Regions from separate parts of the Nonomuraea sp. NPDC003709 genome, predicted to be linked through region 2. Evidence: riboswitches for the same ligand, from Rfam matches in the RefSeq annotation. Region 2 holds a riboswitch; each other region holds the start of a gene.
The links. Region 2 has a riboswitch for S-adenosylmethionine ahead of ABZX61_RS11260 (aminotransferase class V-fold PLP-dependent enzyme). Riboswitches for the same ligand answer to the same signal wherever they lie in the genome.

Region 1 (10,372 bases), on a different contig from region 2:
TGTTACTCGTAGCGGCCGGCTGGGTCGTTCTCACCGGAGCAGGGGGCGATGCGACCACAGCGGTGATCGCGCTGGTGGGCGTGGGATTGGGGTTTCTTGTCACAGCCGTCGTGCTCGCGATCGAGGACCTTAACCGTCCCTGATCAGGGAGACCCCCAGAGGGCCGCCGTCTATGCGGTCCCCGGAGTCTTTCATCTGGAGGGTTGCTGCATGGGTGCAGTACTCACATGGGTCTCCTGAACACTCTGCTCGATGAGGAGGGCATCGTGGACTCGGGCGTCCTGTAGGTAGGCCTGTTTGAGGATGGGCTTCCACTGCTTCCAGTCCTCCGTGCGCTCGATCGGGTCGCCAAGCTTCGTGGTGAAGACCAGATCATGATCGGTCCACCTGTTTCCCAGCCTTGAGCCCTTCCTCGGACTGCGCCCGTAGGAGGGCAGGAGCGCGACAGGCGGTGTCCTGGGGGCGATCAGGTCGGATGCTGTGTCGGTGTCAGCGGCTGTGTCAGCACGCCAACGGCCCGGTATCAGAGCGGTCGGTGACAGTGAATGCACAGAGCGCGAACCGGGGCACGCCCAGCTCGCCCCCGCCCCCCGTGGAAGCCCGTTTCATAGCAGACCTGAAGGAGTACAGCACCATGTCCATCACCCTCATCGACCAGGACAAGCTCACCCTGCGGACCGCCGCGTGGGGCGCCGTCTCCCTGATGTCCGCCGCTGGTGCCGCCGGCTCGGCCCACAAGGTCGCCACCGAGGGCTCCATCGCCCTGACCTCCGCGACCGGCCTGGTAGGGCACGTGCTCACCAAGGCGCCCAAGGGCGTGAAGTACGGCAAGTCCGTCGCCGACCTCGCCGACCTGGTGCTGCCGGCCCTGACCGCATCCATGAGCCTGCTCAAGCAGCAGGATCCGGCCGAGGCCGACAACTTCCGCAGCACCGTCAGCGTCGCCCTCGAAGCAGCCGCCCGTACCCACCAGGGCCGGCCCAGTCCCACTCTGGTCGAGATGACCCGCAAGATCACCGCAGCGCTCGACGCTGCTTGATGGGATGTCAACCTCGTGTCACGGGGTCCGCTCCGGACCCCGTGACAAGGCGGCGTGACGGGTCAGGCACGGGTCGAGTCCCGCCACCGGGCGGCCAAGCTGGTGGGCGCCGAACTTACCGACAGGCAGTGTTCAGACGCTCAGGGGCGCCTCACCGCACCCAGCCGAAGCTTCTCAGAGGGCCGGCGAACGGGAGCTCACGGCGGTGAGACGGGCTTGCAGTGCCGGTTTGACGGTTGGCCAGTCTTCGGCGACCACTGCGAACATGGCCGAGTCGCGGACCTTGCCCTCCTCCCCGTGCGCCCACGACATGGACCAGGCGCGCAGCACGCCCTCGAAGGGGATGCCGAGGTGTTCCAAGGCCTGGCGGCACCGGTGGTTGCGGGCGTCGGTCTTCAGGTCGACGCGGGCAACGCCGAGCGTGTCGAACGCATACGACAGCAGCAACAGCTTCGCCTCGGCATTGATCCCGGTGCCCTGCGCCGAGGCGGCCAGCCAGGTGAAGCCGATCTCGATCGCGCGCAGGTCCGGCCGGTCCGGCCACCTGCGGGGATCCCACAGGCCGGTGCAGCCCACCGCCTTGCCGTCGGTAAGCCGAACCTGCGCGAATGGGGTCAGCCCGTCGCGGACGAGCTGGGCCGCCAGGTAGTCCGGTATCTCGCGAGCGCGAGGCACCAGCGTGAAGTCGTAGGACGACCGATCCTCCTCGGCCGCCTCCGCGAGATCCGGCGCATGTCGCATCGCCAGCGGCTCCAACCGCACCAGATCCCCGGAAAGGACAGGAACATCAAGCCGCACGCTCATCAGCTCTCCCTCATCGTTCCTGGCATTGGCACCTTTCCCGCGGGTTTCCCGCCGGGGAGGTTGCCGGACCGTCACAGGGCCAGGTCCCTCAGATCCTCTGGATGAACTACCGAGTCGAGATCATGCCCGCACAGGCGGACACCGTCAATTCGCAAGCGGGTCCGCCCAATCAAACCGACGCGGTTTCTCCCATCAGGCGTTGATCGACCTGCCGAGGGCGCTGCCCGCGAGCCAGTCGTCCCATGACTTCGCCCACGGCGTCGGCCCGTTGCCGAACTCGAGCTTCCGCGACGTCCCCGTGACCTCGATGATGTCTCCCCGCTGCGTGAAGTTGTAGAACCAGCGGGCGTTGGCCATGCTGGCGTTCACGCAGCCATGGCTGACGTTGCTGTTGCCCTGCGCGCCGGTCGACCAGGGCGCGGCGTGGAAGAACATGCCGCTGTAGGTCATCCTGACATTCCACTTGGTATGGGCGTAGTACTCGCCGGGCCTGCCGATGGTGGCCGAGTCCATGAGGGTCGACGCGGCCTTCTCCTGGGCGATCATGACGCCGGACCAGCTTTCGTCGCCCTTCTTGCCCAGGCTGACCGGGATGGCCTTGACGACCTTGCCGTTCTCCCGCACGACCGCCCGGTGGGTGGCATTGCGGATCTTGGTGATGTGCTCGTCGCCGACCGTGAACGTCAGGCTGCGGTCCCTGGTGCCCCACAGGTCCCGGCCCGCGCGCAGCCCGGCCAGGTGCGCGACCACCGTGATCTTCTCGCCGACAGGCCAGTACTCGCGCGGCCTGAACTGGACCTCGCGGTCGCTCACCCAGCTCCACGCGCCTTCGACCGGCTTCGACATCCGCACCTCCAGCGACCTCTCGACCGCGGCCCGGTCGCTCCTGGCGGTCATGGGGCGCGACAGCAGGAGCTGGACGGGCATGCCGACGCCGACCTTCTCGCCGTCCAGCGGGGACATGCCGCTCTCCAGCACCCGCTTCGGCTTGAGCGTGGTGAACGTGGCCCGCGCGGTGACGGGTTTGCCGTCCCTGCCGGTCGCCTGCGCGCTGACCGTGTACGCGGTCGAGGGCCGCAGCGGCCACGTGGGGTGCCACGTCCCGTCCGCGCCGAGGGTTCCGCGGACCTCATGCCCCTTGGCGTCGGCGACGGTCAGCTTGGTGACCTTGCCGTCGGTGGCCTTGACACTGACCCCGGCGTCCGGGGGCACCTTCTTCGTGCCGTTCGCCGGGATGATCGACAGCTTGGCTGCGAGGGCCCGCTCCTGTGGGCCGGCGGGCGGTGGTGGGTTCGAGCCACCCGAGGTGCAGCCTGCGGTCAGCAGCAGCGTAGCCGTGAACGTGCTGACGAGTATGGTTCGGCCGTTCCGCATCGTCGATGCCTCCATTCCCCGACAAATAGGCATCTTTCGGACAAGACGGCCTATTAGCGATACGGAGAGCTATATGCCCATAACTGTGGGTAACAATGCAAAAGTGCCTTGATCGATGCGGCAGGTTGCGAGGCAGGCGTATCCAGAGGGCGTCTGCGAGATCGAGGAGTGGGACCTCGGGACGTGGCACCCGCCCACCATGAGGTGAGGCCGTTCTTGCTTCTCGGCTGTGTGGGCGGCCCTGAGCGCGTCCGCCATACCTCTGGGAGACTGGGTGCCTGTGACGCGCTCTGACCTGGCTCGCAGGATTCATGCCGCAGCCCACCTCACCGGCCACTTCGTGCTCCGCTCAGGACGTACCGCCACCGAGTACTTCGACAAGTACAAGTTCGAGGGTGATCCCGTTCTGCTGGATGACATCGCTCGGGCGATGGCGCCCGTGGTCCCGGGGGACATCGAGGTGTTGGCCGGGCTTGAGATGGGCGGGATTCCGGTGGTCACCGCGCTTGGCCGGCACACCGGTCTGCCGTGTGCGTTCGTCCGTAAGCAGGCCAAGGCGTACGGGACCTGTCGTCTGGCCGAGGGTGCGGATGTGGTGGGGCGGCGGGTTCTGGTGGTTGAGGATGTTGTCACCAGCGGTGGCCAGATCGTCCTGTCCACTGCTGAGCTGCGGAGCCTCGGGGCCCAGGTCAGTGAGGCATTGTGCGTCATCGACCGCGAGCAGGGAGGTGCGGCGGCGTTGGCCGCGGAAGGCATCAGGCTTTCGTCGTTGTTGACCGCGACCGATCTGCGCATGACGGACTGATCCGCCGGGCCCATCGACAAGGGCTTCTCTCTACGATCGTCACCCGTCCGGGCGGGCAGAACAAGACTGTTTCTTTGGTCGGTGCCGTCGCCATGCTGTAACCGTGAACGCCACAAATAGCGAGGTCTGGGATCCGTTCGGCACCTTGCACAACGCCCTGTGGATCGGAGGGGGACAATGGGCCGGCAAATCCACCGTCGCCAGGCTGCTGGCCACCCGGTACGGGCTGACCGCCTATCACTACGACTATCACGACGCACGTGCGCACAATGACCGTCGGATCGCCCGTCGCGTGCGGCTTGGCGAGCCCATCGCGGACCCTGAGCCGGACGCCGTCTGGGTGAACACCAGCCCGCAGAAAATGGCCGACGAGATCCTGGCCGGGTTTCCCGCGCGGTTCGAATGGGTTCTGGACGACCTGCGTGGCCTGGTTTCGGGGCGGCCGGTCGTCGCCGAAGGCTGGGGGCTGCGTCCCGAACTGGTCGCTCCCATCATCGACTCAACCTGGCGAATGATCGTCATGGTGCCGAGCGAAGAGTTCCGCCGGCGTCAGGTTCGCGAGCTGCCCCGGGCCGCCGCCGTCGATCACCAGGTCAGCGATCCTGATCGAGCACAGCGCAACCGACTCGCCCGAGACCGGCTCGTCGCCGACGAGGCCGTTCGTTCCGCTCGTCGTTTGGGCATCCGGGTTCTGGAAGTGGATGGGGTCGATGATGCGGAGGCTGTGGCGGATATTGTGGCCGACCACTTCAGTGCCTATCTGCCGCTTACGAACGTCTACGGGTCTTGATTACTCGGGCTCCGCGGAAGAGTTGTACGCATTCATGGAACCAATGGCGTGGTCTCGGTGATGCCGATGCCGGAGACCGTGGCGACCGTCGGTTCGTAGCCGTATATGACGTTCATCGCTTTCGACAACTCTGCGCGGTCCAGCCCGATGGCGTATCCATTTGCCCGGAAGATAGTACGGCCAGTACTCGGAAGAGCGGCGTGGACCCTCGGTTGCCGCGGTGACTCCGGGAAATGTCCCTAGGAAACCCAGGTTCAGGGGTGGTGCCGGTACGAGGAGAGCCGATCCCGCACCGGCCGGCCTCTTGTGGGAGGGTTGAAGATCGTGAGTAGCGTTGGTCAGGGCCCCTGAGGAGACAGTGGCAGTGATCGTGCGCGAGATTCTCGCCCTGTCGACCGGACATCTATGCGCAGGCAGAGCGTCATTTCGTTGCCGTTCTGACCGGCCCTCGCGTTGAACTGCGTGTACCTGCTGGTCGCCGAAGGGTACGCGGCGCAGTCGCCCGCCTGCGGCGACTCTGTCGTTTAACCAGACTCCGGAGGGTGAACGGCTCCGCCTTAATTGAGTCGCGGTGGCGATGGCGTGGTTCTTATCGTGTCGGCATGCCTTTCTACGCTCACTCGCTGGCCTGGCTGCTGGGGCTGGAAGGAATCGCGCTGTTACGCGCGCAGGCGGGTGATCTGGGGGATGCGGCCTTTGTGGAGGAGCGGATCGCCGAGATCCGCAAGATGGTGACCGACCCGGATCCGGAGCTGAACGCGGGCGTGGTCGTCGGCCAGGCCTCCACCACGGAGGGGTACGCGCAGTGGGCTGAGCAATACGACGGCGAAGGAAACCCGCTGATCGCCGTGGAGGAGCCGCTGGTGCGGCGCATCCTGGAAACGTTGGCGGTGGGGCGGGCGCTGGACGCCGCGTGCGGCACCGGCCGGCATGCCGCGTTCCTGGCCGGGCTGGGGCATGAGGTCGTCGGCGTGGACTCCTCGGCGGAGATGCTTGCCAGAGCGGAGGCCAAGGCTCCGGACGGGGAGTTCCATCAGGGGGACCTGTGTCGCATGCCGGTCCCGTCGGAGAGTTTCGATGCGGTGGTCTGCGCGCTGGCGTTGACCCATCTGCCGGCCCTGGGGCCGCCGCTGGCCGAACTGGCCCGTGTCGCTCGCCCCGGTGGGCACGTGGTGCTGTCGGACATCCATCCGCTGTCGCTGTATCTGGGAGGCGTGCCGAGGGTGGCGGGATCGGACGGGGGCGTACGGGCCATGCCGGCCAGCCGCTTCCTGGCCAGTGACTACATCAACGCCATCCACGAGGCAGGGCTGCGGATCGTGGCCTGCCACGAACCTCGGTGGGGCGAGTCGTACGGCGGGCACGGTGGCCCTCTCGCTCAGCGGTGGTGTTCGGAAGCGGCGGCGGTGGCCTATCGGGACACTCCCGCCTTGATCGTCTGGCATCTCCGAAAGCCCTGACCCGCTCACCAACTCAGCGCCTTCGGCCGGCCGGTCGTGGCGGGCGGCCGGTCACGGAGCATCCGGGCGCCGAGCGGGACCAGGGCCACGCAGAGCAGGCCGGTGACCAGCACGTCGGGGATGGAGGCGCCCTTCAGCACGCCCATCCACGTACCTCCTGCCAGCAGCAACATCACGGCGCGGGCGGTGCCGAAGAGGCCTGAGCGCCAGGCGGCGATGGCCAGCAGCAGCGAGCCCGCGTACTGGCCGACGGAGGCCCAGACCGGTACCCGCCACGGTCCGTAGGAGATGTCCACATACTCCTTCATGATCGCGCTCGTCGCCTGGTCCAGGCCGATGACCTCGGTGAGCTGGAAGGCGGTCTGGTCGGCGCCGGCGAAGTACAGGCGGGCGAACAGGCCGATGACCAGCAGCGTGGCGCCCCAGTAGGCGAGGTGGCCGCCCACCTGCTGGGCCAGGGCGACGAAGGCGGGGAAGAGCAGCAGCGCCCCCAACGCGAACACCGCGTAGGAGAGGGTGAGCAGGGCGGGCGCCGACGTGTAGGTGAGGAGCTGGCCGTAGGCGGCGAAGGGCTGTGCCTCGGCCCAGGCCTGCTGCTGAGGGGTGAGGGCGGTGACCGTGCTCAGATGACGCAGCAGGTATCCGGCGGACATGATCACCGGTCCCACGATGAGCGTCACGCCGCCGATCCATCGTCCGGGGAAGGGAATGTCCATCGGGGCGCCGGTGAGAGAGGAGGGTGTGTTCATGGGAGCGAGCCTGGCGCCGCTGAGGTGGGCCCGTCATCGGCCGATGGTCAACCGGCGCCCCTGTCGAAAGTCAGGGGCGCCGGGCAGGCGACCGGAAACAAGCCGGACAGGTGTCAGTCGAGGATGTGGGTGGTGGCGCGGGCGTAGCGGTCGCGGATCGACGGGACGGCGTCCCCTTCGTACGTCTCCGTCTCCTCCGACCGCCAGTCCGGCGTGGTGACCAGTGTGGCGGCCTGGTACGCGGCGCCGTTGGCGACGTACTCGGCCGGCGGCGGCACCGTGATCGGGACACCGAAGATCGTCGGGGCGATGCGGCGGACCGCCTCGGAACGGGCCGCGCCGCCGATCAGCAGCACCCGCTCCGGCTTGGTGCCCAGCGCGTCGAGAGCGTCGGCGAGGCCGCACAGCATGCCCTCGATGGCCGCCCGCGCCAGGTGGGCGGGGGTCGAGGTGGCCAGGGTCAGCCCGTGGACGGAGCCCGTCGCGGTCGGGCGGTTGGGGGTGCGCTCGCCCTCCAGGTACGGCACCAGCGTCAGCCCGCCCGACCCCGGCGGGGCCTGGAGAGCCAGATCGCTCAGCGCGTCCAGGCTCACCCCGGCGATGCGGGCGGCGGCGTCCATGACGCGGGCGGCGTTGAGCGTGCACACCAGCGGCAGGAACCGTCCCGTCGCGTCGGCGAAGCCGGCCACCGCGCCCGTCGGGTCGGCGCTGGGCGACTCCGCGACCGCGAACACGGTGCCGGAGGTGCCCAGCGACACCACGACGTCGCCGGAACGGGCGCCCACGCCGAGCGCCGCCGCCATGTTGTCGCCCGTGCCGGGGGCGATCAGCGCCGCGCCCCCTTCGTACGCCGCCTCGTCCGGCCCCAGCACCCGGGGCAGCAGGGGGATCGAGCCGAACGCCAGCTTCAGCAGATCCGTCCGGTACGCGCCCGTCGACGGTGACCAGTAGCCCGTGCCCGAGGCGTCCCCCCGGTCCGTGGCGAGCCGGTCGAGCGGCGGCACCGGGGAGTCGGCCGAGAAGGTCCCCGAGGCGAACGCGCCGGCCAGGCGCCAGGAGAGCCAGTCGTGCGGCAGGCAGACGGCCGCCGTACGGGCCGCGTTGTCCGGCTCGTGCTCGGCCAGCCAGCGCAGCTTGGTCACCGTGAACGAGGCGACCGGCACCGACCCGACGGCGGTGGCCCAGGCCTCCGGCCCGCCCAGCTCCGACACGAGGTCGGCGGCGGCCTGCGCGGAGCGGGTGTCGTTCCACAACAGGGCATCACGTACGACATTTCCGGACTCGTCTAGGCAGACCATGCCATGCTGCTGCCCGCCCACGCTGACGGCGAGCACGTCGTCCAGCCCGCCGGCCTCCTCGATGGCCCGCAACAACGCGTCCCACCAGTGCGACGGATGCACCTCCGTGCCGTCGGTATGCGGCGCGCGGCCCTGCCGGACCAGCGCGCCCGTCTCAGCGTCACGAATGACGACCTTGCAACTCTGCGTCGAGGAATCGACCCCAGCGACCAGCGTCACCCACGAACTCCTAACAAGTGCTCCAGCGCAAGCTGGTTGAGATGCGTGAAATGGTATCCGCGCGCGGCAGCGACGTCCGGATCGACGTCGTCGGAGGCGAGATCGGCCGACGTCTCACCGCGGTTGAGCGTGGGCAGGCCGAGCTCCTCGACCCGGTAGGCCGGCCCGGTTTCGGCAAGCGCTTTCCTGAAGGCCGCGATCGCCCGGTCGCGATCGGGCTGGACGGCCGGCAGGTCGTCGTCGTGGAAGGTGACGCCGTAGGCCCCGAGCTCGGTCAGTCGGTGCACGCTCTCCACCGGATCGAGCGGCTGCCAGCCGACTGTCCACAGACCGAAGGTGAATCGGTCTTCAGGGGTTGGCTCGTACATGTCTCGATGCTCCCCTGGCGATCAGCTGTTCACAAGCCCGAGGGGTCACGTCCCACGCTGATCTCCTCGGCGATCTTGCGGATCTCCGCCACCTCGAGGCCCGGAGCTTTGGGCAGGTGGCGCAGCAACGCCTCCATCACCACGGGCACGGGCTGGCCGGCGAACCGTCCCGCGATGCCGTGGACAGCCCTGAACAGCGCCTCATCGGTGTCGTGCATCGGCCTCTCCTTGTTCGGGTACCCGGAGAAACCTACGGCCTCGGCACGACAGTTCGCTCGCTACCCCTCCAGCGTGTTCCGCACTGCGACGCAAATCTCGTCGAGCCGGCGTACCTGCTCGGGCGTCAGCACGTCGAAGAGGCTCCGCCGTACCTCCTCGACGTGTCCGGGCGCGGCGGCGGCCAGCGCGGCGAACCCGGCGTCCGTGAGCACCGCGAAGCTGCCGCGCCCGTCGTCGGGGCAGCGCTCGCGCCGGACCCACCCGCGCTCCTCCAGGCGCGCCACGGCGTGCGACAGCCGGCTCTGCGAGCTCTGCGCCCTGGCGGCCAGCTCGCTCATCCGCATCGACCGCCCGGGCGCCTCGGAGAGCGCCACGAGGATCATGTAGTACGTGTGCGGCATGCTCGCGTCCCGCTGGAGCTGGCGGTCGAGCGCCTCGTTGATGAGCTGGGTCGCCGCCAGGAAGTTCCGCCAGGTGTGCTGTTCGTCCGCATCCAGCCATCTCGTCACGGTCCCAATTTAGTTGAACTCTCATATACTTGAGACGGGACTCCGCCCGGAAAGGGGCACATCATGCCTGTTCAGCGACTCAACCACGCGGTTCTTTACGTTCGCGACGTGGAACGCAGCGTCGGCTTTTACCGCGAGGCCCTCGGCTTCGACGTCGTGATGGGCATGCCGGGCGCCGCCTTCCTGCAGGCCCCCGGCTCGACGAACGACCACGACCTGGGCCTGTTCCAGATCGGCCCCAAGGCGGACCCGTCCCCGGCCGGCAGCACGTCCGTGGGCCTCTACCACCTGGCGTGGGAGGTCGACACCCTCGACGAGCTGGAGCGGGTCGCGGTCAAGCTGAGCGAGCTCGGCGCGCTGGTCGGCTCGTCCGACCACGGCACGACCAAGGCGCTGTACGCGAAGGACCCCGACGGGCTGGAGTTCGAGGTGTCGTGGCTGGTGCCGGCCGCGCTGATCACCGACGAGGTCCTCGCCGCGCGCTCCAGCATCCGCCCGCTCGACCTGGCCGCCGACAAGGAGAGGTACGGCGCTCAGACCCGAGGCGGAGTAGGCGTGTCCATCCCCGTCTGAAGTACCGTAGGTGTGATACGACCCTTCTTTCACGGGGAACGGTCATGCCAAGCGATCCTGACCACGTGCTCGACGCCATCGACGGTGTCGTCGACGAGTGGGAGACGCTGAGCGCGGACGCCATGCGCTGGTCGCCTCCCGAAACCAAGAGTCCCGACTTCCTGA
Region 2 (10,372 bases):
CGGGCTCGCGTACGGTCGGCGCCCCCAGGATCTCGATGGGCAGGTCGAGGTCGGCGACCATGCGGCGGATGAGGGCGAGCTGCTGGGCGTCCTTCTGCCCGAAGACCGCCAGGTCGGGCTGGACCAGGTTGAACAGCTTGAGCACGACCGTCAGCACGCCGTCGAAGTGGCCGGGCCGGAAGGCGCCCTCGACGATCGAGCCCATGTGGCCCGCCGAGACGCTCACCTGGCGGTCGGACGCATACATCTCCGCGGCGTCCGGATGGAAGACGACGTCCACGCCCTCGGCCCGGCACACGTCCAGGTCGGCGTCGAATGTACGGGGATAGCGTGAAAAATCCTCGCTTGGGCCGAATTGCAGGGGGTTGACGAAGATGCTGACCACGACCTGATCGGCGCGCACGCGGGCCTGCCTGATCAGCGACCTGTGCCCCTCGTGCAGCGCACCCATGGTGGGCACCAGAGCCACCTCACCACCCCGGCGTGCCTTGACCAGGTCTTCCCGACCCTTGGCGACGATCAACTCCATAAGATGCCCCTTACCGTCAGGTCCATATATTGCCCCCCAGCGCGTCGAGGAGCCGCTCCGCCTCCTCCGGTTTGAGCAGCCCCGCGGCCAGCGCGCGGTCGGCCGTGAGGCGGGCCAGCGCGATGTAGGCGTCCGCCGCCTCGGGCGCCGCCAGGATCAGCGCGTCCACGTGCCTGCGCACGGTGCCTGCGTCGCCGCGGACGACCGGGCCGGTCAGCCCCGTGATGCCCAGCCGCAGCACGTTGTCGAGCGCGGCCCCGAGCAGTGGGCCCAGCATCCGCCCCGGGTGCTCGACGCCGATGCGCCCCAGCAGCTCCTGCGACTCGGCGATGAGGGTGACCATGTGGTTGGCGGCCCCGGCCAGCGCCGCGTGGTAGAGCGCGCGGTCGGCGTCGGCGATCCAGACCGGCTCGCCGCCCATCTCGATCACCAGGGCCTCGGCGATCGGCCGCAGCACGTCGGGGGCGGTCACGCCGTACGAGATGCCGGTGAGCTTGTTGAGGTCGTCGTCCCTGCCCGTGAAGGTCATCACCGGGTGCAGCGCGAGCGGCAGCGCGCCGGCCTTGGCCGCCGGCTCCAGCACGGACAGCCCGTACGCCCCGCTGGTGTGCACCAGCAGCTTGCCGTGGAGGTCGGCACCCGTCGTGGCCAGCCCGTTGACGAGGTCGGGCAGCGCGTCGTCGGGCACGGTGAGCAGGATGAGCTGGGCCTGCGCGACCACCTCGTCAGGCCTGGACGGCTTGACGCCGAGCCGGTCGGCCGCCCATCGCTGTGAATTGTCCGAAACGCCGCTCGCGGCCGCGATCCGGTGGCCCGCCTGAGCCAGTGCGGCACCGAGGGCGGAGCCGACCTTGCCCGCCCCGAGTACGCCGACAGTCAGCCGTGCCGGGCGATCCCCTGCGTCCATGACGTCACACCCCTGTCGACCTGCTGATGAGAAGCCTGCCGGGCGGACTGCCGCCCCGCCCTCAACCAGGCACGACGAGCAGGACTCCGGTCCGACGAGCAGGCTTCTGTTGTGGCACTGCCGACCAGCGTAACGGCCTCTCAAGGGCTGCGGACTGTCGGGCGCGTCTCGCGACTCGCCCGAGGGCTCCTACGTGACCGCGGTTTTGCCGCCCGTTGAGTTAACGACAAAAGCGACAAGGGCATACAAAACGTGCACCCCCTGTCGGAAGAGATGAGGAGAGGGGTTTCATCGCATGGCAGCGGGCGCCGAGTCCCCTCATCCAGGACCCGACGCCCGCAGGATGTGACCTCTTGGAGGTGCGACCGGCCGGCCGCTCGCCGACCGACCAGCCGGAGTCGGAGCCCGGGCCGGACGAGTGCCGGCCCGGGCTCTCTCTTCTTTCAGTGGTGGCTCGGCACGTAGGCGGTGGCGCCGCCCTGGCAGCCGGCGAACGCGGCGCCGATGACGGCCACGGCGTTGCCACAGATGTTGATCGGGATCGCGATCGGAAGGTGCAGCTGGTTGCCGCCGAGCACACTGCCGTTGCCGCTGGTCGTGTCGGCGTGCGCCGGGGCCGCGAGCGACAGCATGGCGACGGCTCCTGTGACGACCATGACCTTCTTCAGCACGAGGGCTCCTCTCGGTTTCGCGGCCTGGGGCCGCTGGTGCTTGCTCGGGAGCGGTCGGTCGCGCCACATGGGGGTGACGCAACGCGCACGCTCGATGACATTAGGTAAACGTACCGCAAGTCGGCGACAATGAGTAGTCAAGCGATGACGATGCGTGTCACCCGAAAGTCATGAGATAGTCCTGACATGTGGCTCACCTGGCGCGCCGCAATGGAGCGCGCGCTGTACGGCGAGGAGGGCTTCTACCTTCGCGAACGCCCTTCGGGCCACTTCCGGACCTCGGTCAGCGCCTCCCCGGCGTTCGCCGACGCGGTGCTGGCGTTGCTGTCGGAGGTGGACGCCGAGCTCGGCGGTCCCGACGTGCTCGACCTGGTCGACATCGGCGCGGGCGAGGGCATGCTGGTCGCCCAGGTGCTGGAGGCCGCCGAGCCCGCGCTGCGCGACCGGCTCCGCGTCACCGCCGTCGACCTCTCCCCCAGGCCGGACGGCCTGCCCGAGCGGATCGCCTGGCGGCCGAGCGTGCCCACCGGCATCACGGGCCTGGCCATCGCCAACGAGTGGCTCGACAACGTGCCGCTCGACGTGGTGGAGCAGACCTCCGCCGGGCCACGCCTCATCATGGTGAACGTCCGCACCGGCGAGGAGCGCCTCGGCGGGCCGCCGCGACCGGACGACTGCGCCTGGCTCGACCGGTGGTGGCCGCTGACCCGGGTGGGCTCGCGCGCGGAGATCGGCCGCCCCCGCGACGAGGCGTGGGCCTCCGTCCTGGGACGCCTCACAAGGGGCCGAGCGATTGCCGTGGATTATGCACACCCTGTGGATAACCGGCCGCTCTGTGGCACGTTGACCGGTTACCGCGACGGCGCGGTCGTTGCCCCGATCCCCGATGGGACCTGCGATATCACGGCTCATGTCGCGCTTGACGCGTGCGCCGAGGCCGGGCGCCAGGCCGGCGCGATATCCACAGCCTTGTCCACACAGCGCGACGCGCTGAGGGCTTTGGGGATCACCGGCACCAGGCCCCCGATCGACCTGGCCCGCACCGAGCCGCGCACCTACATCCGGGCGCTGGCCAGGGCGTCGGAGGAGGGTGAGCTGATCGACCCGGCGGGGCTCGGCGGGTTCGGCTGGCTCAGCCAGCGGCGGTGACCTCCAGCGACCGCAGCCCCCTGATGATGTAGCCGGGCTTCCAGCTCGGCTCCTCCCGCAGTTCGAGCTTGGCCGCCCGGTCCAGGAGCGCGCCGTACGACTCGATGAGCTCGATGCGGGCCAGCGGCGCGCCCAGGCAGAAGTGGATCCCGGCCCCGAACGAGATGTGCGGATTGTCGGCCCGCCCCACGTCGAGCCGGTCCGGGTCCTCGAAGACCGCCGGGTCGCGGTTGGCCGAGCCGAACAGCAGCGCCACCTCCGACCCGCGCGGGATCTCCACCCCGTGCACCTCGATGTCCTCCAGCACCCAGCGTTCGAACATCTGCAGCGGCGTGTCCCAGCGCATCACCTCCTCGACGGCCGTGGGCAGCAGCGAGCGGTCCTCGCGCAGCCGGGCCAGTTCGGAGGGATTGCGGAACAGGGACCACCAGCCGTTGCCCGTCACGTTCACGGTGGCCTCGTGACCGGCGTTGAGCAGCAGCACGCACGTGCCGACCAGCTCGTCCTCGGTCAGCTCGTCGATCTGCGCCAGGGCGCTGATCAGGTCGTCGCCGGGAGCCCGGCGACGCTCCGCGGCCAAGGTCTTGAGGTAGTCGGCGAACTCCGACGCCGCCCGTACCGCCGTGTGCTGGGCCTCATGGCTCGGGTTGAGCTCGTACATGCCGCAGATCTCCGCCGACCAGGGGCGCAGCAGGTGGCGGTCGGCGTGGGGGATGCCGAGCATCTCCGCGATCACCGTCACCGGGAGCGGCTCGGCTACCTCGGCGAGCAGGTCGCCGCCGCCCTTCTCCACGAACGCGTCCACCAGGCCCGCGGCGATGGCGCGCACCCGGGGACGCAATGACTCGACCATGCGCGGCGTGAACGCCTTGGAGACCAGCCGGCGCAGCCTGGTGTGCACCGGCGGCTCCACGTCGAGCATGCCCGCCCTGATCACCCGCCAGAACGGCTCCTGGAACTCCGGCTCCGCCGGCCTCCCGAACTCCTCGTTGGTGGCCACGTGGAGGTGGGACCGCCCCAGGCGGCGGTCCCTGAGCAGGGCGTTCACGTCGGCATGACGTGAGATCAGCCACTGGTTCGTCGGCTCGAAGTAGCTGACCGGCGCCTCGCGCCTCAGCTCGTCGTACACCCGGTACGGGTGCGCCACGAAATCCGGATCCCAAGGGTCAAATCGCACTATTTCATCTTAAGGAGTGGGATCCTCCTGTGGCGCCGTCCGCTTGCTCCGCATCCGGATGTTCAGCAGCTCGACGACGAGCGAGAACGCCATCGCGAAGTAGATGTAGCCCTTGGGGATGTGCTGGCCGAAGCCCTCGGCGATGAGCACCACGCCGATCAGCACGAGGAACGACAGCGCCAGCATCTTGATGCTCGGGTGCCGGTCCACGAACCTGCTGATCGGTCCCGAGGCGAACAGCATCACCAGCACCGCCACCACGACCGCCGCGATCATCACGCCGAGCGTGTCGACCATGCCGACGGCGGTGATGACGGAGTCGAGCGAGAACACGATGTCCAGCACCATGATCTGGATGATCACCGAGGCGAAGGAGGCGACCGCGGCCTTCTTCCCGTCCTTGCCCACGGGACCGTCCATGCTGTGGCCGATCTCGGTGACGCTCTTGCCCAGCAGGAACAGGCCGCCGAGCAGCAGGATCAGGTCGCGTCCCGATATTTCGTGACCGAAGACGGCGAACAGCGGCTCGGTGAGCTGCACCACCCACGACAGGGCGAGCAGCAGGAGCAGCCGGGTGATCAGGGCCGCGCCCAGGCCCAGCACCCGGGCTCTGTCCCGCTGTTCGGAAGGTAGTTTCCCGGCCAGGATGGAGATGAAGATGATGTTGTCGATCCCCAGCACGATCTCCAGGGCGACCAGGGTGAAGAAACCGATCCAGATCTGCGGGTCGGTTACCCAGTCCAACATTTACGCACCTCCATGACACATGAGCGGGATTTCCGGTAGCAACGAGTCAGCCGCCGGATAAGTTCACCGACTTGCGATCGATGGAGGGGATTGGGTTATAGTCTCCGCCGTAGGTCATGAGTGCCAGCGACAAGCCCCGGCTAGCTGGCCGGCAACCCTCGCGTCCGCGGCGGGGTGCCCCGGGTGAAGACCTGGTCCGTCACGAAGTGTGGCGGGCAAGCGCGGGCTCCGTGGCTGCTTCCAGGGGTCCGATGACCCTGAGGGAGATGTGCCGTGTCCACGTTGACGATCTTCAGCTCCGTCCCCGCTCGCGCCGCCGAGGCCGAGGCCGTCCCGGTTACCACGGGCAGGCCGATCCCCGCCGTGCTCGGGGCCGACCTCGAGGTGCCGGTCAAGGGCGGCCGGCTCGTCGGCTACGCCAACCTCGACTACGCCGCCAGCGCCCCCTGTCTCGAGCCGGTCAGCGCCGCCGTCACCGCCGCGCTCCCGGCCTACTCCAGCGTCCACCGGGGCGCGGGCTACGCCTCGCAGCTCACCACCGCCCGCTACGAGCAGGCCCGCCACACAGTGCGGGCGTTCGTCGGGGCCCGCCCGGACGACGCGGTGATCTTCACCCGCAACACCACCGACGCCACGAACCTCCTGGCCCGCTGCCTGCCCGCCGGCACCACCACCGTGGTCTTCGACACCGAGCACCACGCCTCTCTCCTCCCCTGGGAGAAGTCCGTACGGCTGGCGCCGCCCGCCTTCCCCGGCGAGGCCGTCCGCGCCGCCGACGCGGCCCTGGCCGGCATCGACGGCCCCAAGCTGCTCGTGGTCACCGCCGCCTCCAACGTCACCGGCGAGCTGTGGCCCATCGCCGCCCTGGCCCACGTCGCGCACCGGCACGGCGCCCGCATCCTGGTGGACGCCGCCCAGCTCGTACCGCACCGGCGGCTCAACCTGACCGCGCTCGACCTGGACTACGTCGCCTTCTCCGGGCACAAGCTGTACGCGCCGTTCGGCGCCGGGGTGCTGATCGGGCGGCGGGACTGGCTCGCGGACGGCGAGCCGTACCTCAAGGGCGGCGGCGCGGTGCGCTCCGTGGGCGACGACACCGAGTGGCACGACGACCCGGAGCCGCGCCACGAGGCGGGCACCCCGAACGTGCTGGGCGCCATCGCCCTGGCCGCCGCCTGCGACGCGCTCACGGCCACCGGCTGGACCGCGCTGGTGCGGGAGGAGGAGCGGCTGATCGCGCGCCTGCGGTCGGGGCTGGCCTCGATCGAGGGCGTACGGGAGCTGTCGCTGTGGGGGGACGACCACCCGCGCGTCGGCATCGTGTCGTTCACCGTGGCCGGCTACTCGGCCCGCGAGGTGGCCGAGGTGCTGTCCGGCGAGTACGGCATCGGGGTGCGCGACGGCAAGTTCTGCGCGCACCCGTTCGTCCGGCACCTGTTGGGTGAGGCCGACGGCGGATGTGAGGACGGCACCGCCTCCGCGGTGCGGGCCTCCATCGGCATCGGCTCCACGCAGGAGCACGTGGACCGGCTGGTCGAGGCCGTGCGGGACCTCGTGAATCGCTGAGTCGGCCGCTAGACGGCGTCGGAGCGGTTCGGCGGCTTGCGGTGCGGCGGCGGCTCGTCGGAGACCAGGGCGTCGATGTCCCTCATGTCGTCGTCGTTGACCCCGCCGGCCCGGTGCTCGGTCGGCTGCCTGGGCACCCGAGGCGCCTCGGCGGGCGTCGTGAGGCCGGCGGGCCTGGTCGTGACGTTCGACGGCTCCGGACGCTGTGGCCGCGCGGCGCTTTCCTCCTCGGCGGCCCGGCGTTCCGAGCGCCGGCGGAACATCGCGGCGAAGATCCCGTCGATCCCGATCCGGCCGCCCCCCAGCGCCAGGAACAACAGGGCCAGTGCCCCGAGCGCGCCGGGCAGCTCCCAGCCGCCGGCGCTGGACAGCACCCCGTGCCCCGCGTGCACGTACGTGATGGCGCCCAGCATGTTGATCAGCAGCAGCAGCCCCACCAGGCGCACCAGCAGGCCCAGGATCAGGAAAATGCCGCCCGCCATCTCGATGAGGGTCGCGAACATGGCGGCGAGCTCCGGCATCGGGATCCCCATCCCCTTGAACGCCTGCCCCGTGGCCGCAAGGCCGCCCTCCCACTTCTGCGCGCCGTGGACCAAGAAGATCACGCCGGTCACCACCCGTGCGATCAACGCCGCGACATCAAACACAACTCTCTTCATGGTGTTATCTCCCCCCGGTTCCTTGTATTCCTCCCCGTGTCCGAGTTAGGGATGCGTTTCCGTACCATTCCTTGACCCGGCCCCGCCCTGGCCCAGCAACCGGCGCGGTGGCAGCATTGCCATATGACGGAACGTGTGGTCGGGATCGGCGCGGGTGCAAAAGAGCTGGCCACCGAGGACATGATCCTCAACATCGGCCCGCAGCACCCGTCGACCCACGGGGTGCTCCGGCTCAGGCTGACGCTCGACGGCGAACGCATCACCGCCGCCGAGCCGATCATCGGCTACATGCACCGGGGCGCGGAGAAGCTGTTCGAGGTCCGCGACTACCGTCAGATCATCATGCTGGCCAACAGGCACGACTGGCTGTCGGGGTTCGCGAACGAGCTGGGTGTGGTGCTGGCCGCCGAACGCCTGCTCGGCATGGAGCCCCCGGTCCGGGCCGTGTGGGCGCGCACGCTGCTGGCCGAGCTCAACCGGGTGCTCAACCATCTGATGTTCCTCGGCTCCTATCCGCTGGAGCTCGGCGCGATCACACCGCTGTTCTACTCGTTCAACGAGCGCGAGCGCATCCAGGCGGTCATGGAGGAGATCTCCGGCGGCCGCATGCACTACATGTTCAACCGGGTCGGGGGCCTCAAGGAGGACCTGCCGCTCGGCTGGCTCGACCGGGTGTCGGAGGCCGTCGCGGAGACCCGCCGCCGCGTGCCCGACATCGAGAACCTCATCCTGCACAACGAGATCTTCATCGCCCGCACCAGGGGCGTCGGCGTGCTCTCCCGCGAGCAGATCATGCAGTACGGCGTCAGCGGCCCCATCGCCAGAGCCTCCGGTGTGGACTTCGACCTGCGCCGCGACGACCCGTACCTCGCCTACCCCGAGTTGCCCGTGACGGTCGTCACGCGGCAGGCCGGCGACTGCCACTCCCGGTTCGAGGTGCTGTTCGACCAGCTCAAGGTCTCGCTCGACCTGGCCGACGCCTGCGTCTCGCGGCTGCGCTCGCTGCCTCCCGGGCCGATCAACCAGCGCCTGCCGAAGGTGCTCAAGGTGCCGGAGGGCCACACGTACGCGTGGACCGAGAACCCCCTCGGCATCAACGGCTACTACCTGGTCTCCAAGGGGGACAAGACCCCGTGGCGGCTCAAGCTGCGCTCGGCCTCGTACAGCAACGTCCAGGTGCTGCGGGAGATGCTGCCCGGCCACCTGGTCGCCGACATGGTGGCCATCCTCGGCTCGATGTTCTTCGTCGTGGGTGACATCGACAAGTGAAAGTCGAGCGCGACAAGTACGTCGACTGGCTCCGCGCCCTGAGCCTCTGCGTCGTGGTGGTCTGGCACTGGGCGTTCACCATCCTGGAGTGGAAGCCGAGCGGCCCCGAGCCCACCAGCCCCCTGGGCTTCACCTCGGGGCTGTGGATCCTGACCTGGCTGCTGCAGGTGCTGCCGCTGTTCTTCTACGTCGGCGGCCACGTGCACCTGCTGTCCTGGGAGCGGGCCAAGGAACGCGGCGTCGGCATCGGCTCGTTCGTCTGGCGGCGCATCCGCGCGCTGGCTTTACCCGCCCTGTTCCTGTCCGGGGTGTGGATCGCCATCGGGGCGGTCGTGACGTACACGTTCCAGGTCGACTGGATGTGGCGGGTGGTGCTGCTGGTGCTCAGCCCGCTGTGGTTCCTGGGCGTCTACCTCGTCCTGATCGCGCTGCTGCCCGTGGCGCTCTGGCTGCACCGCCGCTACGACGTGCTGACGCTGATCTGGCTCGGCGGCGCGTCGCTGGTGGTGGACGTGGTGCGCTTCCGGTACGGGGTCGACTGGGTCGGCTGGCTCAACATGATCATCGTCTGGGGGCTCGCCCACCAGGCCGGGTTCTTCTACGACCGGATCGTCATCCTGCCCAGACGCTATGACGTCGCGGTGCTCTGGACGGGGCTGTTCGCCCTGTTCGGCCTGGTCTATTCGGGCATCTACCCGGGCTCGATGGTGGGCGTGCCGGGCGACAAATGGTCGAACATGGCGCCGCCCACGTTCGTGATCGTCGCCCTGCTGCTGTTCCAGGTCGGGCTGGTGGAGGTGCTGCGGCCGTCGATGGAGCGGGTGCTGGAGCGTCCGGGCTGGCGCCGGGTGAACGAGTTCATCAACCGATACTCGCTGCCGCTCTTCCTCTTCCACACGACCGGGATGGCCATCGCGCTGGGCCTGTCGTGGTGGCTCTTCGGCAGCCTGGGCACCGAGATCCCGCCGGACCTGAAATGGTGGCTGGAGCGCCCGATCGCCATCCTCGGCCCGCTGATCTGCACCGCCCCGGTCATCTACCTTTTTGGCCGGCGTGGGGGCTCCTAGTCTGGTTTGTGCTCGTCCTGGTCCTTGGGGATCCGGCAGGCGTGCTCCAGGTAGAGGGCGGCGCAGATCAGCGCCACGCAGGCCACGAACGACCCCGCCGCGACGAAGAACTCCGCCCGCGGCGTCTCCCGGTCCAGGATCTGCACCGTGTAGAGCCCGAACCCGGCGAACAACCCGCCGAACACCGCCCCCGCGTACGCCGACGCCTTGGCCAGCGCCGCCAGCCGGGCCACCGACAGCGGTTCCACCGGCTTGGTGCCCGGCTTCCTGGCGATCCTGGCCTTGGTCACCCAGGCGCTGTAACCCTCGCCGATGGCCAGCAGCAGCACGGTCGGGATCGCCGTCCACGGCATCAGGGGCAGGTCTGAATAGAAGGGCCTGACCGCCGCCCACGCGATCAGCGCGACAACAGCGATGATGCCGACCAGGCGGCCCGGATGGGTGGGCTTCAATCGGGCCTCTGCAGCTTCAGGTCGTCGCGCAGGCGTACCCCCTGCTGGTCGATGCCCGCCAGCAGCTCCGCCACCCGGCCGCGCCCGGGCACCACCGCGTCGGGGTCGGCCTTCGCCCACGGCACGAGCACGAACGCGCGCTCGTGAGCGAGCGGATGCGGCAGCGTCAGCTCCGGCTC
Region 3 (10,372 bases), on a different contig from region 2:
GCACCGCCCGCCACCGCGATCGCGGGCCCGGGGGCGATCACCTCTCCGAGCGCCCCGACCAGCGCCGCCCCGGCCGCCTGCCCCGTCATCAGCCCGGACGACTGCAGCCCGAACGCCTGCCCCCGCACCTCCTCGGGCACCGACTCGACGAACCGCCGCTGCAACCCCAGCTGGTACGACAGCCCCGCGGTCGCCACCGCGGCCAGCACGGCGGCCCACGCCATCCCCGGCCCGAGCGCGAACCCCACCCAGGGCACGCCGAGCAGCACCGCCAGCGGAAACGACAGCCGCTCCCGCAGCCCCGGCGCGGCGAACCTGCCCACCGCGAACTCCCCCACCGCCATCCCGACGGCCGCCGCCGCGAGCACCACCCCGGCCTGCCCCTGCCCGCCCAGATAGGGCACGACCATGGCCTCGGCCCCGGCCAGGAACACGCACGGCAGCCACCCCGCCAGCAGCAGCCCGCGCACCCGCCCGTCGGCCAGCAGCCGCCGGTTGACCCGCAGCGTCTGGCGCACCGCGCCCGCCCGCGCCGTGCCCCGGGCGGGCCGGTACGGCAGTCCGGCCCGCAGCACCACGGCGGCCACCGCGGCCAGGCCCGCGGTCGTGGCCAGCGCCCCCGAGGGCCCGGCGACGGCCAGGAACGCGCCCCCGGCCGCCAGCCCCGCGATCTGCGCGCTCGCGGAGGCCACGTTCAGGACCGACCGCCCGAGCACGAACGCATCGCCGGGCAGCACGTCGGGCAGCATCGCCGCCCGCGCGGCGAAGAAGACCGGCGTGAACAGCCCAGTGACCAGCACCAGCGCCAGCATCGCCCAGACCGGCAACCCCGCGAAGGCCAGCAGCAGGCACGTCACCGCCCTGACCACCTCGCCGGTCACCATCAGCGCCCGCGGCGGCAGCCGGTCGGCCAGCGAGAGCAGCAACAGCCCGCCCACGATGAACGGCAGCCAGCCGGCCATGTACGCGGCGGCCGACAGGCCGACCGAGCCGGTCCGCGCATAGACCAGCACGGACAGGGCCAGCATCTTGATCGAGTCCCCGCCGACCAGCAGCGCGAAGCTGCCGAACAGGACCCGGAACTCCTTGACGGCGAACACCTCGCCGAACGTCGCCCCATTCACGTCCACGATGGTGCGGACCGGACCGGCGAGCCGGCGACTCTTTCGGATATAACCGAAAGGTGCCCGTAAGAATCGAGGTCACCCCGCAGGACCTGGTGGCCACCAGGTTCGCGATCTCGCCGCTGATCGAGACCATGCACGCGCAGTGGGTGCTGGCGGGCCGGCTGGAGGCGGGCGTGCACGGCCGGTGGGCCGCTCGGTGGCGGGGCACGTACCGGGAGCTCGAACGCACGCACCCCGTGCTGCGGGCCTCGGACGCGATCAGCGGCAACCGGCGCGGCACGAACGTCGCCTTCATCGCCCCGCCGCCGACGGCGGTGGACGTGCCGTTCGAGGCTGAGCTGGCCGCCATGCGCAGGACGCCGCTGGAGCAGGCGCACGCGGAGATCGCTCGGGCGCTCGCCGGGCGGCCGGCGGCGGGCGGGGTCAGGGAGTTGCTGGCGGGACCGCGGGTGGTGGAGCGGTTCGCCGACGCGTACGAGGCGCTCTGGACGGAGATCGTCTCCCACGACTGGCCGCGCTTCCGCGCGATCCTGCAGCGCGACGTCGCCCATCGGGCGGGACGGCTGGCGGCCTACGGCTGGGCGGCGGCGCTGGAGGACCTCAGCCCGCAGGTCCACTGGCGGCCCCGGGGGCAGATCGAGGTCGAGCTGACCAGCCTCCACGGGCTGCGCCGGCTCGGCGGCAAGGGGCTGCTCTTCCTGCCGTCGGCGTTCACGACCGCCGTCGGCGCCTATCTGGAGGACGCCTGGCCGTACGCGATGATCTACCCCGCGAGGGGCGCCGCGGCCGTGCCCGCCGCGGCCGACGCCGACCTGTCGGCCCTGATCGGCCGCAGCCGCGCCCGCATCCTCGCCGAGCTGGCCGAGCCCGCCACCACCACCCAGCTCGCGGCCCTGCTCGGGCAGAGCCTGGGCACCACCGGCGGCCATCTGGCGGCGCTGCGCAGGACGGGCCTGATCGCGGGCACCCGCGTCGGCCGCGGCGTCCTGTACGCGCGCACGCCCCTCGGCGACGCCCTGGTCAACGGCTGAGCACACCCTCGCACAAAAGAGACAAAAGCCACTAAGCATCACCTCATGCCATATCCAGGTAAATCCTACTGATATAGTCGCTTATGTCACGAGTCCAGTGCGAAGCCCCGGCTTGCTGGACGGCAACCCTCCCACCGCGGCGGGGTGCCCCGGGTGATGACACGGTCGTCGAGCCGAATGGTGCTGCTGACGGCAAGCGCGGATGTCGAGTCGTGCTGCCCTGCGCCCTTGGCCGGCTGCTCGAAAAGGAAAGGGAAAGATGAAGGGCGGATTCACTCGCCTCGCGGGACTGGGCATGGTGGTCGCGCTGGCGGTCACGGCCTGCGGCGGCGTCGACACGGGCGGCTCCACCGGCGGCTCCACGGGCACCGGCGGCGCGGCGAAGCAGGAGCTCACGGTGACCGCGTTCGCGGGCGCGTGGGGAGAACTGTTCAAGAAGTCGTTCGTGGAGCCGTTCGAACGCGACACCGGCGCCAAGGTGAACCTCGTCTACGGCGCGAACGCCGAATGGCTCACCAAGCTGCGCGCGGCCGGCGGCAAGAACCCGCCGTTCGACGTCATCGCGTTCACCCCGGACGCGTCGCTGCCCGCGGCCTCCGCCGGGCTGCTCCAGCCGCTGGCCACCGACGGGCTCGCGCACTTCAAGGAGCTGGACCCGGTCCTCGCCGGCAAGTCCGCGTATGACGGCAAGCAGTACGGAGTGCCGCTGACCACCGGCTCCACCGGCCTCCTCTACCGCACCGACAAGATCAAGACGCCGCCCGCGGACTGGGCTGACATCTTCGACAAGCAGTACTGCGGCCACGTCGCCCTCCCGCCGCTCACCTACAACCCCGGCCTGGAGTTCTTCTCGGCCCTGGTCACCTCCCAGGGCGGCACGCTGTCCGACCCGGCCGCCGTGGACAAGGCGTTCGACAAGCTCGCGACGCTGAAGGGCTGCGTGTCCTCCTTCCCCGCCAACGCGGGCAACGCCGCCACCGTCATCGAGAACGGCGACGCCTGGATCATGCCCTTCTGGGACGGCCGCGCCTTCGCCATGGCCCAGGCCGGCTCCCCGATCGGCTTCACCTACCCCAAGTCCGGCCCTGTCGGCGCGCTGACCTCGTACTTCGTCGCCGCGGGGACGCAGAAGAGCGACCTGGCGAACAAGTTCCTCGACCACCTGACGGCCGCGCAGAACCAGAAGCCGTTCGCCGAGGGCACCTGGTACGCCGCGGGCAACGACTCGATCTCCTACAGCGAGCCGTTCGAGCAGAAGGTGAAGCACGGTCCCGACGTCTTCAAGAAGTTCATCTGGGTGGACTACGCGGTGGCCACCCCGAAGCTGAACGAATGGCAGCAGCGGTGGAACCAGATCTTCGGCTGACCCCGGAAGAAGGCGGCGGGCACGTCGAGATCGAAGGGCTCGCCGCCGGGTACGACGGCGCGCGCGTGCTCGACCTGGACCGGCTGTCGATCCGCAAGGGCGAGTTCCTGTCGATCCTCGGGCCCAGCGGCTGCGGCAAGACGACGCTGCTCAACTGCGTCGCCGGGTTCGTCCAGCCCACGGCCGGGCGGATCGTGATCGACGGCTCCGACGTGACCCGGCGGCCCCCGTACCGGCGGGGTCTGGGCATGGTGTTCCAGAACTACGCGCTCTTCCCGCACATGACCGTGGCCGCCAACGTGGCGTACGGGCTGCGCGTGCGCCGGCTCGACCGGCGGGAGCGGGACGAGCGGGTGCGGGAGGCGCTGAGCCTGGTCGGCCTGGAGGGGTACGCCGGGCGGCGGCCCCGCCAGCTGTCCGGCGGGCAGCAGCAGCGGGTCGCCCTCGCCCGCGCCCTGGCCATCCGGCCCGCCGTGCTGCTGCTGGACGAGCCGCTGTCCAACCTGGACGCCAAGCTGCGCAGGGAGATGCGGGTGGAGCTGCGCGCCATCCAGCGGCGCATCGGCACCACCATGGTCTTCGTCACGCACGACCAGGAGGAGGCGCTCGCGCTGTCGGACCGGGTGGCCGTCATGAACGGCGGCCGGGTCGAGCAGCTCGGCACCCCCGACGAGGTCTATCGGCGGCCGGCGACCCGGTTCGTCGCGCAGTTCATCGGCGCGGCCAACGTCCTGGAGGGCACGGTGACCGGCTCGGGCGCGCTGGACTCCGGCGGGATCGTGGTCGAGTGCGGCCCGCTGTCGCTGTGGCCGGGCGGGCGCGCCGTCGTCGCCGTCCGCCCCGAACGCATCCGCCTGGCCACACCGGGCCCGGGGGCCGGCCGAGTGGTCGGCGCCGTTGCCGGGACGGTGGGGTATCGGGCCTTCGCCGGGGACGCCTGGCACGTGGAGGTGCGGCTGGCCGACGGACGCATCTTGAGCGTGCAGGTCGCCGACACCGGCGCGGGCACCGAGGACCCGCCCGGCGCGGGCACGTCCGTGCTCGCGCACTGGGATCCGGCCGACGTCATCCTCCTGGAAACGGAGGCGCCATGACACGCCGGTGGGCGGGCCTGCCGTACGTCCTGCCGCTCGTCGCCTTCCTGGCCGCGCTGTTCCTGGTCCCCCTCGTCGGGCTGCTGCGGCTCAGCTTCAGCCCCGTCGACGCCTTCAACGCGGCGCTGCCCGGCTTCACCTTCGGGCAGTACGCCCGGGTGTTCACCGAGCCGTACTTCTACAGCTCCCTGCTCCGGACCCTGGCCACCGCGCTCCTGGTGGCGGTGCTGTGCGTGGCGCTGGCGTACCCGGCCGCGTATTTCCTGGCCCGCCGGCGGCCCGGCGTCGTGCGGACCCTGCTGTTCGTCATCGTGATCTCGCCGCTGCTGACCAGCGTGGTCGTACGCACCTACGGATGGGTCGTGCTGCTGTCCGGCAACGGGCTCGTCAACCGTGCGCTCGTCGCCTCCGGGCTGCGTGACCAGCCCGCCCAGCTGCTCACCAGCTACCCGGCCGTCGTGGTCGCGGTGACGCACGTGCTGCTGCCGTTCGCGATCATCCCGCTCACGACGGCGCTCGGCGGGCTGGACCGCAACCTGCACCGGGCCTCGCAGACGCTCGGAGCCGGGCCGGTCAGGACGTTCCTGCGGGTCACGGTCCCGCTCAGCCTGCCCGGCGCGGTCACCGGCGCCCTCATCGTCTTCGCGCTGGCCATGGGCATCTACATCACGCCGCTGCTGGTCGGCGGGGTGACCCAGCCGCTGACCGGCATCCGGGTCTACGACCAGGTGACGACGGTGTTCGACTACCCGGTGGCGGCGGCGCTGAGCTTCGCGCTGCTCGCGCTGACCGTCGTGTCCACGGGGCTGCTGGCGGGCGTGTTCCGGATCTGGGAGAGGCGCTTTCATGGGTGAGCGGGGCTACGACAGGATCGTGCGGCTGGTGGCCGCGGCTCTGGCGGCGCTGGTGTTCCTGTTCCTGATCGCGCCGCTGGTCGTGCTGGTGACGAGCTCGTTCAACCGGGCGGGCTCGATGGCGTTCCCGCCGTCGGGGCTGTCGCTGCGCTGGTACGCCGAGGTGCTCGGCTCGCCCGACTGGCGGGTCTCGTTCCGGCTGAGCGGCCTGCTGGTGCTCCTGGTGGTGCCGACGACCGTGGTCATCGGGACGCTGGCGGCGTACGGGCTGGCGCAGGGGTCGTTCCCCGGCCGGAGACCGCTGCAGGGGTTCGCGCTGTCGCCGCTGATGGTCCCGGAGATCATCGTCGCGCTCGGCCTGCTCTACTACTTCCACGGCGTCGGCCTCGTCAACTCGGTGACCGGGCTGTGGCTGGCGCACTCGCTGGTGGCGCTGCCGTTCGTGGTGCGGGCGGTCATGGTGAGCGCCGCGCAACTCGACCCGGCGCTGGAGCGGGCCGCCCTGAGCCTGGGCGCCGGGCGGGTCCGGGTGTTCCTGACCGTGACGCTGCCGCTGCTGCGGCCCGGCATCCTCGCGGGCGCGATCCTCGCCGCGGTCACCTCGCTCGGCGAGGTCGCCGTCACGGCCCTGGTGGCGGGCGCGAACACCACGACGGTGCCGCTGCGCATCTTCTCGGCCGTGCAGTACCAGCTCGACCCGTCGATGGCCGCGGTGTCCACGCTGCTCATGGCGGCGAGCGTGGTGGTGATGGTGGTCGCGGACCGATTCGCTCGCATTTCGGAGGCCCTATGACAAGCACGGATACGGCGACCGCGACCGGGGCGCGGATCGGCATCGACGTCGGGGGGACGTTCACCGACCTCGTGGCCTCCGTGCCGGACCGCGGCCTCGTGGTGCACCACAAGGAGCCGAGCACGCCCGCCGACCCGTCCCTGGCGGTCGCGGACGGGCTGGCGGCCCTCCTCGCCCGCGCGGACCTGCGGCCGGACGAGGTCACGGGCCTCGTCCACGGCACCACGATCGGCCTGAACGCCGTCATCCAGCGGCGCGGCGCGCGCATCGCCCTGGTCGTGACCGAGGGCTACCGCGACATCCTGGAGATCGGCCGCAGCCGCATGCCATCCTCCTTCGACCTGTACGCGGGCAAGGAGGAGCCCCTCGTCCCCCGCAACCTCATCGTCGAGATCTCCGCCCGGCTGGGCCCGCGGGGCGAACCCGTGGCCGAGCCGGACGCCGCCGAGCTGGACCGCGTCGCCGCGCGGCTGCGGGCCACCGGGGCCGACGCGGCGGCGGTCGTGATCCTGCACGGTTACACCGACCCGGACTTCGAGGAGGGCGTCGCGGTGGGCCTGCGCGAGCGGCTGCCCGCGTTGCCGGTGACGGCCTCGGCGACCGTGTGGCCGGAGGTACGCGAGTACGAGCGTGCCCTGGTGGCCTGCATGAACGCCTACATCCAGCCGCTCATGCGCGACTACTTCGCCCGCCTGGACAGCCGGGTGCGCGGGCTCGGGGTGTCGGCGCCGATCTTCATCAGCGCGTCCAACGGCGGCTCGATGAGCCTGCGCTCGGCCGCCGAGCGGCCCGTCGAGACCGTGCTGTCGGGCCCGGCCGCCGGGGTGGCGGCGGCCGCCCGGCTGGGGGCGGGGGCCATCGTCACGTTCGACATGGGCGGGACCAGCAGCGACATCGCCGTGTCCGTGGACGGGTCGCCCGAGCTGGCCACCCACACCACGGTGGGCGGGCTGCCCCTGATCGTGCCGGTCGTGGCCGTGCACGCGATCGGGGCCGGGGGCGGGTCGGTCATCTGGGTGGACGGGCCGGGCGTGCTCAAGGTCGGGCCGGGCAGCGCGGGCGCCGACCCCGGGCCGGCGGCGTACGGCCGGGGCGGCGAGCGGCCGACGGTGACGGACTGCTACCTGGCGACCGGGCTGATCGACCCGCGCACGTTCCTCGGCGGCCGGATGCCCCTCGACGCCGACGCCTCGCTCAAGGCCCTGTCGGGCATCGCCGCCCACCTCGCCTCCGGAGGCGAGCGCGTCGTTGACGACCTGGCCGCGTACCGGGTGGCGGCGTCGGCGTTGCGGGTGGCGACGGCGGGGATGGCGACCGAGCTGCAGAAGATCATGGCGCAGCGCGGTCTCGACCCGCGGCGGTTCGCGCTCGTGCCGTTCGGCGGCGCGGGCCCGACGCACGCCGCCATGCTCGCCGAGGAGGTCGGGATCGCGCACATCGTGGTCCCGCCGACCGCCGCCACGTTCTGCGCCCTGGGCGCGGCGGGCGCCGACCTGCGCCGCGACTTCGCCCGCAGCCTGCGCCGCCCCCTGGACGCCGCGAGCGCCACCCGCCTGGCGGGCGTGCTCGCCGAGCTGTCCGCCCAGGCCCGGGAGTGGCTGGCCGAGCAGGACGGCGAGACCCGGCTGCGGGGGCGGCTGTCGTTCGCGGCCGACCTGCGCTACTCCGGCCAGGCGTACGAGCTCCGCGTCGCCCTCGACCCGGACCGCCTGGACGTCGAGGCGGTCTCCGAGGCGTTCCATGCCGAGCACGAGCGCCTGTACGGCTTCCGCGACCAGAGCGCGACCATCGAGCTCGGCACCGCCAGGCTCGGCGTGGTCGGTCCGGCGGCCGAGCTGCCGCCCGCCGCCGTCCCCCCGGGCACGGGCGCGCCCCGCCCCACGGCCCGCAGGCGGGTCCTGCTGGCCGGCGCCTGGCACGACGCCCACGTCCACCTGCGCGAGTCCCTCGGTGTGGGGGACGCGTTCGACGGCCCGGCGATCGTCGAGCAGGACGACACCACCGTGGTCGTGCCGCCCGGCTGGTCTGCGGACGTGGACGAGGCCGGCAACCTGCACCTGCGCCGGCCGGACGGCGCCCACAACCCCCGTCGGAAGGCCTGAACGTGCGGCTCGACCCCGTCACCATGGAGATCGTCGGCAACCGGCTCAGCGCCATGACCGAGGAGATGTGCCTCACCCTGCAGCGCACCAGCCGCTCCCTGTATGTCAAGGAGACCGCCGACTTCTGCTGCGCCTTCGCGGGCCTGGACGGTGGCTTCGTCGCCTACCCGCGCGGCATCGGAGTCTCCGGCTTCGTCGGCCTGAACGTGCTGACCGCCGTCCAGGCCGCCGGCCCGCTGGAGCCCGGCGATGTGATCATCACCAACGATCCGTACCGCTCCGGCGGCCTGGCCACCCACCTGACGGACATCCAGCTCATCGAGCCGTATTTCCACGAGGGCGAGCTGGTCGGCTACGGCTGGGCGTTCATCCACTGCTCCGACATCGGCGGCCGGGTGCCGAGCAGCCTGTCGCCGGTCAACGACGAGATCTTCCAGGAGGGCCTGCAGATCCCGCCGGTCAAGCTGGTGCGCGCCGGGGAGCCGAGCCGCGACGTGGAGGCGCTGATCTCGGCCAACAGCCGCACCCCCGAGGCGAACCTCGGCGACATCAGGGCCATGCGCGCGGCGCTGCGCACCGGCCGGGAGCGGCTGGCCGGCGTCGTCGCCCAGCATGGCCTGGCCACCGTGCTCGACGCGCAGCGCGACCTGGTCGAGTACACCGCGGGCAAGGCACGCGCCGCCCTGGCCGCGCTCGGCGACGGCACCCACCGCTTCGTGGACTACCTCGACGACGACGCCGTCTCCAGCCTGCCGGTCCGCCTGTCGGTCACCGCGACGCTGCGCGCGGGCGACCTGCACCTCGACTTCACCGGTACGGATCCGCAGGTCGCCGCGGCGTTCAACATCGCGACCCTGGGCCGGCCGCACGCCTGGATCACCACCAGGGTGCTCGCGCTCATCTGCACCCTCGACCCCGGCATCGCGCTCAACGCGGGGCTCATCGCGCCGATCACCGTCACCACGCCCGAGGGCTCGCTGGTCAACCCCGTGCACCCGGCCGCCGTGGGCGTGCGGCACGCCTCGGCCAACCGCGTCAACGACGCCGTCGGCGGCGCGCTCGGGCTGGCCGCCCCGCACGTGCTGCCGGCCGCCTCCAGCGGGCTGGTGGTGCCGGTGGTCGTCGCCGAGCAGCGCGCCGCCGGCCAGAACGTGCAGGTCCTGGAGCCGATGGTGGGCGGTACGGGAGCCCGCGACGGCGCCGACGGGGTGGACGGCCGCGACAGCGGCATCTCCAACCTGTCCAACAACCCGGTCGAGACCGTCGAGACGGAGATCGGGGTCGAGATCCTCAGGTACGGGCTGCGTACCGACTCGGGAGGCGCCGGGCGCTGGCGCGGCGGATGCGGGCTGGAGCTGACGTTCCGGGTGCGCGGGGAGGGCTCGAAGCTGCTGGCCCGGGGGCTGGAGCGGATGTGCTTCCGCCCGTGGGGCGTGCGCGGCGGCGGCCCGGGCACGGCCACCGAGCTGATCGTCAATCCCGGCACGGCCCGGGAGCGCAGGCACTTCAAGATCGACGTGCTGCCGCTGGAGCCCGGTGACGTCGTCACGCTGCTGACCTCGGGCGCGGGCGGCTACGGCGACCCGTACACCAGGGATCCGGAGGCGGTGCTGCGGGACGTGGAGCGGGGCGTGGTCTCCCGGGAGGCGGCGGCGCGCGCGTACGGCGTGCTGCTGGCGGAGGCGGACGGCGGCCTGGCCGTGGACGGCCCCGCCACGGCGGACGCCCGCCGCGAGCACCACCCGGACCGGGGCGCCCACGACGGCGGGGCGGAGCGGCGGGCGTGGGAGTCGGTGTTCGACACCGCCGCCGTCGACCGCCTGGTGGCCGCCCTGTTCCGGCTCCCCCGCCCGGCCCGCACCCCGCGCAGGACGGCCCTCTACACCGCGGTCCTGGCCGGGCTGCCGGCCGGCTTCCCCAGGACAGCCCCCACCCCCGAGCAGCGCGACGCGGCCCGCCGTACCCTCGTCCAAGAGATCACCGAACTGGAACGGATGTCGGCATG

Region 1: it holds a riboswitch for S-adenosylmethionine, as region 2 does, so the genes downstream of both, ABZX61_RS42915 (GNAT family protein) here and ABZX61_RS11260 (aminotransferase class V-fold PLP-dependent enzyme) in region 2, are expected to answer to the same signal.
Region 3: it holds a riboswitch for S-adenosylmethionine, as region 2 does, so the genes downstream of both, ABZX61_RS62980 (extracellular solute-binding protein) here and ABZX61_RS11260 (aminotransferase class V-fold PLP-dependent enzyme) in region 2, are expected to answer to the same signal.

Annotation. Positions count from the first base shown of each region.
Region 1 is NZ_JBEXMW010000018.1:141,676-152,047, reverse strand. It holds gene ABZX61_RS42920 (hypothetical protein) at 635-1,039, shown strand; gene ABZX61_RS42915 (GNAT family protein) at 1,214-1,843, opposite strand; SAM riboswitch class I at 1,851-1,951, opposite strand; gene ABZX61_RS42910 (Ig-like domain-containing protein) at 2,036-3,217, opposite strand; gene pyrE (orotate phosphoribosyltransferase) at 3,498-4,022, shown strand; gene ABZX61_RS42900 (hypothetical protein) at 4,126-4,812, shown strand; gene ABZX61_RS42895 (class I SAM-dependent methyltransferase) at 5,415-6,272, shown strand; gene ABZX61_RS42890 (hypothetical protein) at 6,278-7,021, opposite strand; gene xylB (xylulokinase) at 7,135-8,538, opposite strand; partial or broken gene ABZX61_RS42880 (xylose isomerase) at 8,703-8,906, opposite strand; gene ABZX61_RS42875 (hypothetical protein) at 8,936-9,124, opposite strand; gene ABZX61_RS42870 (MarR family transcriptional regulator) at 9,185-9,634, opposite strand; gene ABZX61_RS42865 (VOC family protein) at 9,698-10,207, shown strand; gene ABZX61_RS42860 (hypothetical protein) at 10,252-10,372, shown strand, end outside.
Region 2 is NZ_JBEXMW010000003.1:552,532-562,903, reverse strand. It holds gene panC (pantoate--beta-alanine ligase) at 1-529, opposite strand, end outside; gene ABZX61_RS11285 (DUF2520 domain-containing protein) at 546-1,436, opposite strand; gene ABZX61_RS11280 (chaplin family protein) at 1,880-2,107, opposite strand; gene ABZX61_RS11275 (SAM-dependent methyltransferase) at 2,294-3,256, shown strand; gene ABZX61_RS11270 (cytochrome P450) at 3,240-4,433, opposite strand; gene ABZX61_RS11265 (TerC family protein) at 4,443-5,180, opposite strand; SAM riboswitch class IV at 5,293-5,408, shown strand; gene ABZX61_RS11260 (aminotransferase class V-fold PLP-dependent enzyme) at 5,535-6,746, shown strand; gene ABZX61_RS11255 (DoxX family protein) at 6,755-7,405, opposite strand; gene ABZX61_RS11250 (NADH-quinone oxidoreductase subunit D) at 7,529-8,674, shown strand; gene ABZX61_RS11245 (acyltransferase) at 8,671-9,741, shown strand; gene ABZX61_RS11240 (DUF3180 domain-containing protein) at 9,738-10,193, opposite strand; gene folK (2-amino-4-hydroxy-6-hydroxymethyldihydropteridine diphosphokinase) at 10,190-10,372, opposite strand, start outside.
Region 3 is NZ_JBEXMW010000049.1:37,196-47,567, reverse strand. It holds gene ABZX61_RS62990 (MFS transporter) at 1-1,124, opposite strand, end outside; gene ABZX61_RS62985 (DUF5937 family protein) at 1,184-2,158, shown strand; SAM riboswitch class IV at 2,243-2,363, shown strand; gene ABZX61_RS62980 (extracellular solute-binding protein) at 2,418-3,524, shown strand; gene ABZX61_RS62975 (ABC transporter ATP-binding protein) at 3,491-4,618, shown strand; gene ABZX61_RS62970 (ABC transporter permease) at 4,615-5,472, shown strand; gene ABZX61_RS62965 (ABC transporter permease) at 5,465-6,265, shown strand; gene ABZX61_RS62960 (hydantoinase/oxoprolinase family protein) at 6,262-8,367, shown strand; gene ABZX61_RS62955 (hydantoinase B/oxoprolinase family protein) at 8,370-10,372, shown strand, end outside; gene ABZX61_RS62950 (amidohydrolase) at 10,370-10,372, shown strand, end outside.